DNA from 2 places in the Kutzneria sp. NPDC052558 genome. Region 2 is predicted to be linked to the other one. Evidence: predicted binding sites of a transcription regulator. Region 2 holds the regulator's gene; the other holds the start of a gene.
What was found. The regulator HspR, encoded in region 2, represses chaperone genes until heat shock. The targets are predictions, from matches to a motif close to ANNTTGAGTNNNNNNNACTCAANNT.

Region 1: a site for HspR is predicted at 4,055-4,079, ahead of lon (endopeptidase La). Genes of this name have one in related genera too.

The regions. Positions count from the first base shown of each region.
Region 1 covers NZ_JBIUAG010000015.1:77,536-83,882, forward strand. Annotated here, with positions in the region: gene ACIG5F_RS26355 (FAD-dependent oxidoreductase) at 1-889, opposite strand, end outside; gene ACIG5F_RS26360 (TetR/AcrR family transcriptional regulator) at 962-1,669, shown strand; gene lon (endopeptidase La) at 1,704-4,043, opposite strand; gene ACIG5F_RS26370 (SAM-dependent methyltransferase) at 4,304-5,122, shown strand; cobalamin riboswitch at 5,266-5,410, shown strand; gene cobN (cobaltochelatase subunit CobN) at 5,375-6,347, shown strand, end outside.
Region 2 covers NZ_JBIUAG010000008.1:364,025-370,371, forward strand. Annotated here, with positions in the region: gene ACIG5F_RS17820 (pyridoxamine 5'-phosphate oxidase family protein) at 15-674, opposite strand; gene ACIG5F_RS17825 (FAD-binding oxidoreductase) at 1,081-2,184, shown strand; gene ACIG5F_RS17830 (heat shock protein transcriptional repressor HspR) at 2,335-2,760, opposite strand; gene dnaJ (molecular chaperone DnaJ) at 2,760-3,941, opposite strand; gene grpE (nucleotide exchange factor GrpE) at 3,966-4,562, opposite strand; gene dnaK (molecular chaperone DnaK) at 4,559-6,347, opposite strand, start outside.

The DNA.
Region 1 (6,347 bases), on a different contig from region 2:
CCAGCTTCCACGCCAGGTTGTGGCCGTCGGCGACGCCGGAGTTGAGGCCGAAGCCGCCGGTCGGCGGCACCACGTGGGCGGCGTCGCCGATGAGGAAGACGTTGCCCTGCCTGAACTTCTCCGCCACCCGGGCGGTGGAGGCCCACGGCAGCATGCTGATCACGTCCACCTCGACGTCGGACACGCCGGTGGCGGCCCGGATCCGCCGCCGGAACTCCGAGACCGGCATGGCGGGGTCGCCGCCGGGCACGTGGAAGATCCACCGGCCGTCGTCGTCGACCTTCATCAGGATCCCGGTCGACTCCTCGTTGCGCAGCACGGTCATCGAGTAGTCGGGCGCCGGCAGGCCGGGGGCGCGGAACAGCACGTTGAGCATGTGGTCGCCGAGCACCCCGGGCCCGGTCGTCCCGATGCCGAGCAGTTGCCGGACCCGGCTGCGCGCCCCGTCGGCGGCGATCACGTAGTCGGCTTCGACGGTCATGCCGGACGCCGTGGTCACGTAGCCGTCGCCGACCGCCACCACCTCGGCGTCGAAGTCGGTGCGCACGCCGAGTTCCCGACCCAACTCCAGCGCCGCGCGGTCGATGCGGTGCTGCGGGCAGCCCTTCGACGCGGCCGGTCCGATCTCGGGCAGTTCGATCGGCGCGGCCATCGTGGTCAGCTCGGTCAGGCTGGGGCCGGTGCCGACGCTGGCCCGCCCGCGGTCGGTCTCGAACTCGATGCCGGCCCAGCGGGCGATCTCGGCCGACCGTGGATTCAACCCGAACGCCCTCGGATGGTCGGACACGGCCGGCCGGCGCTCCAGCACCCGCGCCGAAACGCCCTGCCGGGCCAGGAACACGGCGGTGCACAGGCCGACCGTGCCGCCGCCGACGATCACTACGTCCATGCTCTCCCCCTTCAAAGTGGGAACAACGTTCCCGTCTTGGGAACACTGTACCCACTTAGTAGGCTGCACGCCATGCCCCAGGACTTCACGCTGGTCTGGACGCGAGTGGCCGAGCAGCGCCGCCGCCAGGCGCTGAGCGTCGAGCAGATCGTCGCCGTCGCCGTCCGGATCGCCGACGCCGAGGGCACGCCGGCGCTGACCATGCGCCGGGTGGCGACCGAGGCCGGCACCGGCACCACCTCGCTCTACCGCTACGTCACCAACAAGGACGAGCTGGTGGAGCTGATGGTCGACGCCGTACAGGGCGAACGCGAGCTGCCCGAGCAACCTTCCGGCGACTGGCGGGCCGACCTGACGCTGGTCGCCGAGCGCCTGCGGGCCACGATGCTGCGCCACCCGTGGCTGGCCACCGAGCTGGGCGGCCGGGCCCCGCTGGGGCCGAATGCCTTGCGCACAGCCAACTTCGCGATGCTGGCCGCCGCCGGGGCGACCGAGGACACCACCACGGCCGCGGCGCTGCTGGGCGTCGTCTCCAACTACGTGCACGGGGCCGTGCTGTCCGAGCTCTCGGAGCTGGAAGCCGTGCGCCGCAGCGGAATGAGCAAGGACGAGTTCCGCGCGGCGGTCTCCCCGTACGTCAAAGAGGTCGTCGTGGACAGCGGCGCCTATCCCGCGCTGCTGCGCCGGATGATCGAGGCCGACGACCTCAGCTACGAGGACCAGTTCGCCTTCGGGCTGCGCTGTGTGCTGGCGGGCATAGAAAAGAGCGTGGCCCGCTGAACAGAAGCGGGCCACGCTCGGCTATTCGGTCGGCTCAGGCGCTGAGCACCGGCGCGTTCACCGGCTGGAGCGCGATCTCCAGCACCTCGCGGACATCGGCAACCAGGTGCACCTCCAGCTGCTCCCGGACCGCGGCCGGCACGTCGTCCAGGTCCGGCTCGTTCCGCTTGGGCAGCAACACGGTCGTGAGGCCGGCCCGGTGCGCCGCCAGCAGCTTCTGCTTGACGCCGCCGATGGGCAGGACCCGTCCGGTCAGCGACACCTCGCCGGTCATGGCCACGTCCGAGCGGACGGGACGGCCGGACAGCAGCGACGCCAGGGCCGTGGTCATCGTGACACCGGCGCTGGGGCCGTCCTTCGGCACCGCGCCGGCCGGCACGTGGACGTGCACGCCGCGGTCCTTCAGGTCACCGACCGGCAGCTCCAGCTCGGCCCCGTGCGAACGGAGGTAGCTCAGCGCGATGTGCGCCGACTCCTTCATCACGTCGCCCAGCTGCCCGGTCAGCGACACCCCGGTCGAGCCCGTCTCCGGGTCGGCCAGCGAGGCCTCGACGAACAGCACGTCGCCGCCGACGCCGGTGACCGCCAGGCCGGTGGCCACACCCGGCACCGAGGTGCGCTCGGCCGACTCCGGGGTGTGCCGCGGCCGGCCGAGGAAGTCCGGCAGGTTGTCCGCGCCCACAGTCAGCGGGAGCTTCTCCTCGTCCACGGCCGCCTTGCGCAGCACACGGGCGATCGACCGCTCCAGGTCGCGGACCCCGGCCTCCCGGGTGTACTCCGCGGCCAGCCGACGCAGCGCGTCCTCCTTGACGGTGACGTCCTCGGTGGTTAGACCGGCGCGCTCCAGCTGGCGGGCCAGCAGGTGGTCACGGGCGATGACAACCTTCTCGTCCTCGGTGTAGCCGTCCAGCCGGACCAGCTCCATGCGGTCCAGCAGCGGGCCGGGGATGGACTCCAGCACGTTGGCCGTGGCCAGGAACACCACGTCCGACAGGTCCAGCTCGACCTCCAGGTAGTGGTCCCGGAAGGTGTGGTTCTGGGCCGGGTCGAGCACCTCAAGCAGGGCCGCCGTCGGGTCGCCGCGGTAGTCGGAGCCGACCTTGTCGACCTCGTCCAGCAGCACGACCGGGTTCATCGAGCCGGCCTCCTTGATGGCCCGCACGATGCGGCCGGGCAGCGCGCCCACGTAGGTGCGCCGGTGGCCGCGGATCTCGGCCTCGTCCCGCACGCCGCCCAGGGCGACCCGGACGAACTTGCGGCCCATGGCCCGCGCCACCGACTCGCCCAGCGAGGTCTTGCCGACGCCGGGCGGGCCCACGAGCGCGAGCACGGCGCCGCTGCGCCGGCCGCCGACGACCCCGAGGCCCTTGTCCTCCCGGCGCCGCCGCACCGCGAGGTGCTCGATGATCCGTTCCTTCACGTCGTCCAGGCCCGAGTGGTCGGCGTCCAGCACCGCCCGCGCGCCCTTGATGTCGTACGCGTCCTCGGTGCGGGTGTTCCACGGGATGTCCAGGACCGTGTCCAGCCAGGTGCGGATCCAGCTGACCTCGGGGGACTGCTCGGAGGTGCGCTCCAGCTTGTCCACCTCGGCCATCGCGGCCTCGTGCACCTTCTCCGGCAGCGTGGCCGCCTCGACCCGGGCCCGGTAGTCCTGCTCCTCGGACGCCGGCTTGCCGTCCAGCTCGGCCAGTTCCTTGCGGATGGCCGCCAGCTGCTGGCGCAGCAGGAACTCCCGCTGCTGCTTCTCCATGCCCTCCTTGACGTCCTTGCGGATCGTCTCGGCCACGTCCAGCTCGGCCATGTGCTCACGGCCCCAGGCCAGCAGCTTCTCCAGCCGCTCGCGGACGTCGACGGTCTCCAGCAGCCAGATCTTCTGCTCGTCGGTGATGTAGGAGGCGTAGCCGGCCAGGTCGGCCAGCGCCGAGGGGTCGTCGACGCCCTGCACCGAGTCGACCACCTGCCACGCGCCCCGCTGCTGGAGGATGGAGGTGACCAGGGTGCGGTACTCCTTGGCCAGCTCACGGGTGGCGTCGTCGACCGCAGGCTCGTCCTGGATCTCGGCCTCCACCCACAGCGCCGCCCCGGGGCCGGTCGTGCCGGTGCCGATCCGCACGCGGTCGGTGCCGCGGACCACGGCGGCGCGCTCGCCGCCGGGCAGCCGGCCGATCTGGGTGATCACTGCCAGGGTGCCCACCTTCGCGTACTTGCCCTCCAACCGGGGCACCAGCAGCACCTTCGAGCCGGTGTCGCCGGCCTGCGCGGCCTCGACGGCGGCGCGGATCTCCGCGTCGGCGAGCTTGACCGGCACCACCATGCCGGGCAGCACGACCACGTCGTCCAGCGGGAGCACCGGGAGTGCCAGTGTTTCGCTCACGTCTTCCTCCAAGGTTGAGTCGTACTGGCTCAACCAACTGGAGCTCGGATGTGTTCCCGAAGTTGCGTTCGCTGATGGCGATCAGCATTTGTGACGCTGCGTGACCGCCAACCGCGCCCATCGGGACTGGACCAACGGGTGCAACGCGCGGTGATCCGACAAAATGCCTGCGTGTTCGTGACCCGTGCGCGGTGGACACCGACCGGGGCCACCTCCACCATTAACACGATCGGGTGAATCTAGGGGAAGGGGTCGCGCCGATGCACCGTCCTCGGTGGATACCGGCCGACGTCGACCTGGACCGCCCCAACCCGGCCCGGATCCTCGACTACTTCCTGGGCGGGGCCCACAACTTCGCGGTCGACCGGCGGGCGGCCAAGCAGGCCGTGCAGGCCATGCCCGAGGTGGCCAACGGCATGCGGGCCAGCCGGTCCTTCCTGCGGCGGGCGGTCACCGCGCTGGTCGAGGCCGGCGTCGACCAGTTCCTCGACCTCGGCTCCGGCATTCCGACCGTGGGCAACGTGCACGAGATCGCCCACCGCCTCGCCCCCGACGCGCGGGTGGTCTACGTGGACAACGAGCCCATCGCGGTGGCCCACAGTCGGACCATTCTCGGCGCCAACCCGCTGGTCGCCTCGGTGCGGGCCGACCTGCGCCACCCCGATTCGGTGCTGAACCTGCCCGCGGTCCGCGACATGATCGACTTCTCCCGGCCGGTGGGGCTGATCGCCATCGCCGTGCTGCACTACCTGCCCGACGACGACGATCCCCAGGGTCTGGTCGAGGCGTACCGCACCGCGCTGGCCCCCGGCAGCTTCCTGGCCCTGTCCCACGCCACCGTCGATTTCGTGCCCGAGGACCAGCTCCCGGGGGTGAGCCGGGTCGAGGGCATCTACCGGCAGATCAGCGCCCAGCTGCACCCCCGGCCGTACGGCGAGGTCGCCAAGTTCTTCACCGGCCTGGACCTGGTGCCGCCGGGCGTGGTGCCGGTGCGGCAGTGGCGCTCGGAGTGGAGCGAGCAGAACGAGGGCAAGGTCCACCTCTCCTACGGCGGCGTCGGCCACAAGCCCTGTCTCTGACTCTGACTCTGACGCTTGGAAGGGGGCTTTCCTCCACTCCGAGTGAAGGAAAGCCCCCTTCCAAGCGCGAAGATGCTCTCGCTGGGGCTGGGTGGGGGCGGGGGGTGGCTAGGCTGGGTCGGACCAGACGGCGGTGGGAGCGAGGAACCCGGTGGGAGTCCGGGGCGGTCGCGCCACTGTGAAAGCCAGACACTCCACCACCGGCCGTGATGTCTCTACCCGGGGCGCGGGACCCCGAGGAGGGTACGGCTGATGACTTCGCGCGTCCTGCTGCTTTCGACGGCAGACACGGACCTGTTGGCGGCGAGGGCCAGCGGGGCCGACTACACGGTCGGCAACCCGGCCCGGCTGGAGGTCGAGGAGCTGCCGGGGCTGCTTGCCGAGGCGGACCTGGTGGTGGTGCGGCTGCTGGGCGGCAAGCGGGCCTGGGAGGAGGGCCTGGACGCGGTCCTGGCCGGCGGCAAGCCGGTGGTGTGCCTGGGCGGGGAGGCGACGCCGGACGCGGAGCTGATGGCGGCCTCGACGGTGCCGGCGGGGGTGGCCACGCAAGCGCTTGCCTACCTGGTGGAGGGCGGCCCGGCCAACCTGGGCCAGCTGGCCAACTTCCTGTCGGACACGGTGTTGCTGACCGGCGAGGGCTTCGAGCCGCCGGCGCGGACCCCGGTGTTCGGCGTGCACGGGAAGCGGCGGCGCCAGGAGGGCAAGCCGACGGTGGGCATCGTGTTCTACCGGGCGCACGCGCTGGCCGGGAACACGGCGTTCGTGGACACACTGGCCGACGCGGTGGAGGCGGCGGGGGCCAACGTGCTGCCGGTGTTCTGCGGCTCCCTGCGCGGCCTGGCCGGCGACGAGTCGGATGGCCTGCTGGAGACGTTGGGCCGCTGCGACGCGGTGGTGGCGACGGTGCTGGCGGCCGGCGGGGCGGTGGCGGCGGACGCCAGCGCGGGCGGCGATGAAGACGCCTGGGACGCGGGGGCGTTGGCGCAGCTGGACATCCCGGTCCTACAAGGACTCTGCCTCACGTCGTCCCGGGCGACCTGGCGGGACTCGGACGCGGCGCTGACGCCGATGGACGCGGCGATGCAGGTTGCGATCCCGGAGTTCGACGGCCGGCTGATCGGGGTTCCCTTCTCCTTCAAGGAGAACGGCCCGGACGGCATCCCGGTGTACGTGGCCGACGCGGAGCGGGCCGCCCGCGTGGCCGGCACGGCGGTGGGGCTGGCGC
Region 2 (6,347 bases):
GTGTCCGATCCCTGCTAGCGGGCCGCCGTTCTGGTCGATCGAACGCCGAAATAGTCCCCACCCTTGCGGCGGCTGTCGTCGGTGCCCCAGTCCCGGGTGCGGTCGACCGGGACCAGCCTGGGGATGTGCTTGCGGCAGTGAATGTAGGCCTCGACCACTTCCAAGACTACCCAGCGCTCGGGGGTGCGGCCCCGTTCGAACTCGGCGGGCAGGTCGGGGTACACGGCCCGCAGCTCGGCGTCGTCGACGATGCGGGCCCGGCCGTTGACGTGCAGGCCGATCAGGTCGTCGACGAAGTCGACCAGCAGCATGGCCACGTGCGCGTTCTCGCTGATGTTGCCGAGGCTGGCCATCACGCCGTTGCCGCGGTACTCGGGGTAGGCCAGCCAGCGCTCGCCCAGCACCCGCACGAAGCCGGCCGGGCCGGCGCGGAAGGACACGTCGCACTCGCCGCCGGCGTCCGAGGTGCCGATGAAGGCCATGTCCATGCGGGCCACGAACTCCCGCATCTCGTCGTTGAGGTGGTCGAGGACCTGGTCGCGGTAGAACCGGTTGGCCCGGTCGGCCGTGCCGAAGGCTCTCTGCAGCAGGTGCTCGCCCCGGGATCCGGGTAAGTGTTCGTCCCCCGGCAGGGGGACGAACAGGTCGTCGGGGTGCAGGGTGATGTCGGTCACCGCGGGGGACGGTGCGTCCGACAGCTCCAGTTGGAGCAGCTCTGGACCGGCGGTACCGGTCGGAGCAAGGTGGACGGGGGTCACGGTGGCCCACCGTGCCATGCCGACCGCGTTCTGCACACCCCCGGCGGCTTGTTCGCCCGTTCGTAGGATGGTCTGTCAACGGTTAGTTACGCCGGTCCACTCGAACGTGGCATCAAGTCCCACAAAGACCCGATGTCGAGTTAGGGTCCACCCTGTCGGGGGACGGATGCTTGACCATGGAGGCGCCTGACCAGGTGTCCCGAAGCTTGCCAGGTTCCCCTGACTACGTGGAGACTGCGCCCGGACCATGACAGCCAACGCCGTGTTGAACCCCTTGCCTTCAACCACTCCTCACCGCGAACCGCCACCGGGTGTCACCGCGATGGTGCGGATGATTCGCGAAAGCTTCGCGGTGGTAGAGCCGTGCGCCGAGGAAGTGGCGAAGTTCTTCTACGGGATGCTGTTCAGCCTCGCGCCGACCACCCGTGACATGTTCCCGGTGAACATGGAGGTGCAGCGCAGCCGCCTGCTGCGCGCGCTGGTGCACGTCGTCCAGATGGTCGACCGCCCCGACGACCTGATCCCGTTCCTGCGCCAGCTCGGCCGCGACCACCGCAAGTTCGGCGTGGTGGCCAGCCACTACGAGTCGGTCGGCACCGCACTGCTGGCCTCGATCAAGAAGTTCGCCGGCAAGGCCTGGACGCCGCAGGTGGAGCGGGCCTGGGCCGAGGCGTACACGATCATGGCCCGGTCCATGCAGGAGGCCGCCGCGGCCGACGAGGGCCCGGCCTTCTGGCCGGCCACCGTGGTCGAGCACAAGCGGCTGAGCTGGGGCCTGGCCATGGTGCGGGTGCAGCCCGACTACCCGGTGCCCTACCAGCCCGGCCAGTACGTGAGCGTGGAGACCCCGCAGCGGCCCCGGCTGTGGCGCTACCTGAGCCCGGCCAACGCGCCGCGCGAGGACGGCACCATGGAGTTCCACGTGCGGGCCGTGAACAGCGGCTGGGTCAGCCGCTCGATCGTGGCCCACACCCAGATCGGCGACCAGTGGCGCATCGGCGCGCCGATGGGCCGGCTGGCCGTGGACCGCGAGGCCGGCAAGGACATCCTCATGGTCGCCGGCGGCACCGGCGTCACCCCGATGCGGGCCATCCTGGACAACCTGGCCCAGTGGGGCGAGAACCCCCGGGTGCACCTGTTCGTCGGCGGCCGCACCCGCGAGGACCTCTACGACCTGGACAACCTCCAGCGCATCGCCCAGAGCAACCCGTGGCTGACGGTGGTGCCGGTGGTCGAGTCGGAGCCGGGCCTACAGGGCTACGAGCACGGCTCGCTGGCCGACGTCGTCACCCGCTACGGCTCCTGGTCCGACCGCGAGGTCCTGGTCTGCGGCTCCCCGGCGATGATCCGCGCCACCGTGTCCCGCATGCTGGTCGCCGGCACCCCCCTGGACCACATCCGCTACGACCCCTTCACGCTGGACTGACACGAGGCGGACGCGAGTCACGTTCTCGGGCTGGAGAGTTCCGTCCTCGGGCCCACCCACCCAGCGCAACCACGCTGGAAAATGCCCGAGGGCGGAACTCGCCGAGGTGCCCGAGAGCGTGACTCGCAGGGGTTCGCTCGCCGGGTCCGCCTATTTTTTCGGCTTCCAGACGACGATCTGCTGCTGGCGGACCGGGACCAGGTCCCGGCGGTAGGAGGCGTGCACGGCGGCGGCCGCCTGCTCGGCCGCCGCGTGGGCGGCGGCCAGCTCCTCCAGCACCTCGGTCAGCCGGGACTTCAGCGCGTCCACCTGGTTCTCCAGGTCGATGATGCGCTTGATGCCGGCCAGGTTGACGCCCTCCTCCTGGGACAGCCGCTGCACCTCGCGGAGCAGGGAGATGTCCCGGGCCGAGTAGCGCCGGCCGCCGCCGCTGGCCCGGCCGGGCGAGACCAGGCCGAGCCGGTCGTAGCTGCGCAGGGTCTGCGCGTGCAGCCCGGACAGCTGGGCGGCCACCGAGATCACGAAAACCGGGGTGTCCTCGTTGGTGCCAGGCGGAAACGAGAACGGGTTGCCCATCACGTGTCACCCTTCCCCAGCAGCTCGTCCAGCTCGGCTCGCGGGTCGTGGTCGGCGGTGGCCTCGGCGTACGCCCTGAGCGCCTCCTCGGCCTTGCCCTCCAGTCGGGACGGCACCGCCACCTGGAGCGTCACCAGCAGGTCGCCCTTGCGGCCGTCCCGCCGTTCGATGCCCTTGCCGCGCACCCGCAGGATCCGGCCGCTGGCCGTGCCCGGGTGCACCTTCACGTTGACCTTCGAGTCCAGCGTCGGCACCGTCAGTGTGGTGCCCAGCGCCAGCTCGGGGAAGGTCACCGGGACCGTCACGGTGAGATCGTCACCGGAACGTCCGAACACCGCGTGCGGCGCGACGTGCACCCGCACGAACAGGTCGCCGTTGGGGCCGGCGTTGCGCCCGGGCTCGCCCTGGCCGGCCAGCCGGATCCGCTGGCCGTCGTCGACGCCGGCCGGGATCCGCACGGTCAGGGTGCGCACCTTGGTGCTCACGCCCTCGCCGCCGCACTCCGGGCACGGGTCGTCGATGATCTTGCCGGTGCCCCGGCAGTCGCGGCACGGCTCGCTGAACGCGAACGCGCCCTGGCTGCGGCTGACCAGGCCGGCGCCCTTGCAGGTCGGGCAGGTGCGCGGGGTGGTGCCGGGCTTGGCCCCCGACCCGTGGCAGGTGCCGCAGGTGGAGGGGCTGGACAGCCGCAGCGGCACGGTCGCGCCCTTGACCGCCTCCACGAAGTCGATCCGCACGTCGGTCTCGACGTCGTCGCCGCGCTTGGGCCGGTTGGCCGAGGCTGCCGACGCGCCGCGGCCGCGGCCGCCGAACAGACCGCCCAGCAGGTCGCCGAGGCCGCCCGCGCCGGCGCCGCCGCCGGCCTGGGCCCCGCCGAACAGGTCACCCAGGTCGAACGAGCTCGTGCCGCCGCCGAAGCCGCCGCCGGGCCGGAACCCGCCGGAGCCGAACAGCCGCCGAGCCTCGTCGTACTGCTTGCGCTTCTCGGCGTCCGAGAGCACGCCGTAGGCCTGCGAGACCGACTTGAAGCGGGCCTCGGCCTTGGCGTCGCCGGGGTTGGCGTCGGGGTGCAGCTCCCGAGCCAGCTTGCGGTACGCCTTCTTGATCTCGTCGGCCGAGGCGTCGGAGGAGACGCCCAGGTCGCCGTAGAAATCCTTGTCGATCCAATCCCGTGCGCTCACCGGGCGTCCCTCCCTTCGTTCGTGTTACTCAGCTGCGGCCGGCTCATGATCGGTGACCGCGACCAGCGCCGGCCGGAGCAGGCGCTCGCCGAACCGGTAGCCGCGCCGCAACACCGCGGTCACGGTCGGCCCGGTCACCTCGGCCGAGGTGTTGTGCTGCACCGCCTCGTGCACCGAGGGGTCGAACTCCTCGCCCTCGTGGCCGAACGGCTCGAGGCCGCTGGCCTGGAGCACCGCCACCAGCTTGTCGCTGACCGACTTGAACGCGCCGGTCAGGTCGCCGTGCGCGGCCGCCCGCTCGACGTCGTCGAGTACGCCCAGCAGCTCGGTGACGATCTGCCCCTTGGCGGCCGTCGCGTTGACCTCGCGGTCCCGCTCCACCCGCTTGCGGTAGTTGGCGTACTCGGCCTGGAGTCGTTGCAGGTCGGCGGTGCGCTCGTCCAGCTGCGCCTTGAACTCCGCGGCCGGGTCGGCCACGGCGTCCTCGGCGGCGTGCCGGCCGGCGGACTCCAGGGTCTCGTCGGCCAGCTCGCCCGGCTCCGGCTCGCGGACCTGGCCCGTCTCCGGGTCGATCCGTCGGCGGTCGTTCACGACCACCGGCTGCTCCTGCTCGTCGCTCACTTCTTCGGGTCCTCGTCCACGATCTCGGCGTCAACCACGTTGTCGGCCTGCGGGCCGGCCTGCGCGCCCGGGGCGTCGCCGCCGGCGGCCGCGCCCTCGGCGCCCGGGGCGTTGGCGTACAGGGCCGAGCCCAGCGCCTGCGACTCGGTGGCCAGCTTCTCCACCGCGGTCTTGATGGCCCCGATGTCGGTGCCCTTCAAGGCCTCCTGGGCCTCGACGATGGCCGCCTGCACCTTCTCCTTGGTGTCGGCCGGCAGCTTCTCGTCGTTGTCCTTGATGAACTTCTCGGTGCTGTAGACCAGGGTCTCCGCCTGGTTGCGGGTCTCGGCCTCCTCGCGGCGGCGCTTGTCCTCCTCCGCGTGCTCCTCGGCGTCCTTGACCATGCGGTCGATGTCCTCCTTCGGCAGCGCCGAGCCGCCGGTGATGGTCATCGACTGCTCCTTGCCGGTGCCCAGGTCCTTGGCCTGGACGTGCACGATGCCGTTGGCGTCGATGTCGAAGGTGACCTCGATCTGCGGCACGCCGCGCGGGGCCGGCGGGAGGCCGGTCAGCTCGAACATGCCGAGCTTCTTGTTGTGCGAGGCGATCTCGCGCTCACCCTGGAAGACCTGGATCTGCACGGACGGCTGGTTGTCGTCGGCCGTGGTGAAGATCTCGGACCGCTTGGTGGGGATGGTGGTGTTGCGCTCGATGAGCTTGGTCATCACGCCGCCCTTGGTCTCGATGCCCAGGGACAGCGGGGTGACGTCGAGCAGCAGGACGTCCTTGACCTCGCCCTTGAGCACGCCGGCCTGCAGCGCGGCGCCCACGGCGACGACCTCGTCCGGGTTCACGCCCTTGTTCGGCTCGCGGCCGCCGGTCAGCTCCTTGACCAGCTCGGTCACCGCCGGCATGCGGGTGGAACCGCCGACCAGCACCACGTGGTCGATGTCGCCGACCTTGATGCCGGCGTCCTTGATCACGTTGTTGAACGGCGCGCGGCAGCGGTCCAGCAGGTCGGAGGTGATCCGCTGGAACTCGGCCCGGGACAGGGTCTCGTCCAGGAACAGCGGGTTCTTGTCGCTGTCCACGGTGATGTAGGGCAGGTTGATGCTGGCGGTGGAGGAGGAGGAGAGCTCGATCTTGGCCTTCTCCGCGGCCTCCCGGATCCGCTGCAACGCCATCTTGTCCTTGGTCAGGTCGATGCCGTTGGCGGACTTGAACTTCTCCACCAGCCAGTTGACGATGCGCTGGTCCCAGTCGTCGCCGCCCAGGTGGTTGTCACCCGAGGTCGCGCGCACCTCGACCACGCCGTCGCCCAGCTCCAGCAGCGAGACGTCGAAGGTGCCGCCACCGAGGTCGAAGACCAGGATGGTCTGCTCCTTCTCGCCCTTGTCCAGGCCGTAGGCCAGGGCGGCGGAGGTGGGCTCGTTCACGATCCGCAGCACGTTGAGGCCCGCGATCTGGCCGGCCTCCTTGGTGGCCTGCCGCTGCGCGTCCTCGAAGTAGGCAGGGACGGTGATCACCGCGTCGGTGATCTCCTCGCCCAGGTAGGCCTCCGCGTCCCGCTTCAGCTTCATCAGCACCCGCGCGGAGATCTCCTGCGCGGTGTACTTCTTGTCGTCGATCTCCTGGGTCCACGACGTCCCGATGTGACGCTTGACCGAACGGATCGTCCGGTCCACGTTGGTGACGGCCTGGTTCTTGGCCGGCTGACCGGTCAGAACCTCGCCGTTCTTGGCGAACGCCACGATGGACGGGGTGGTGCGCGAACCCTCGGAGTTGGCGATCACCGTCGGCTCACCG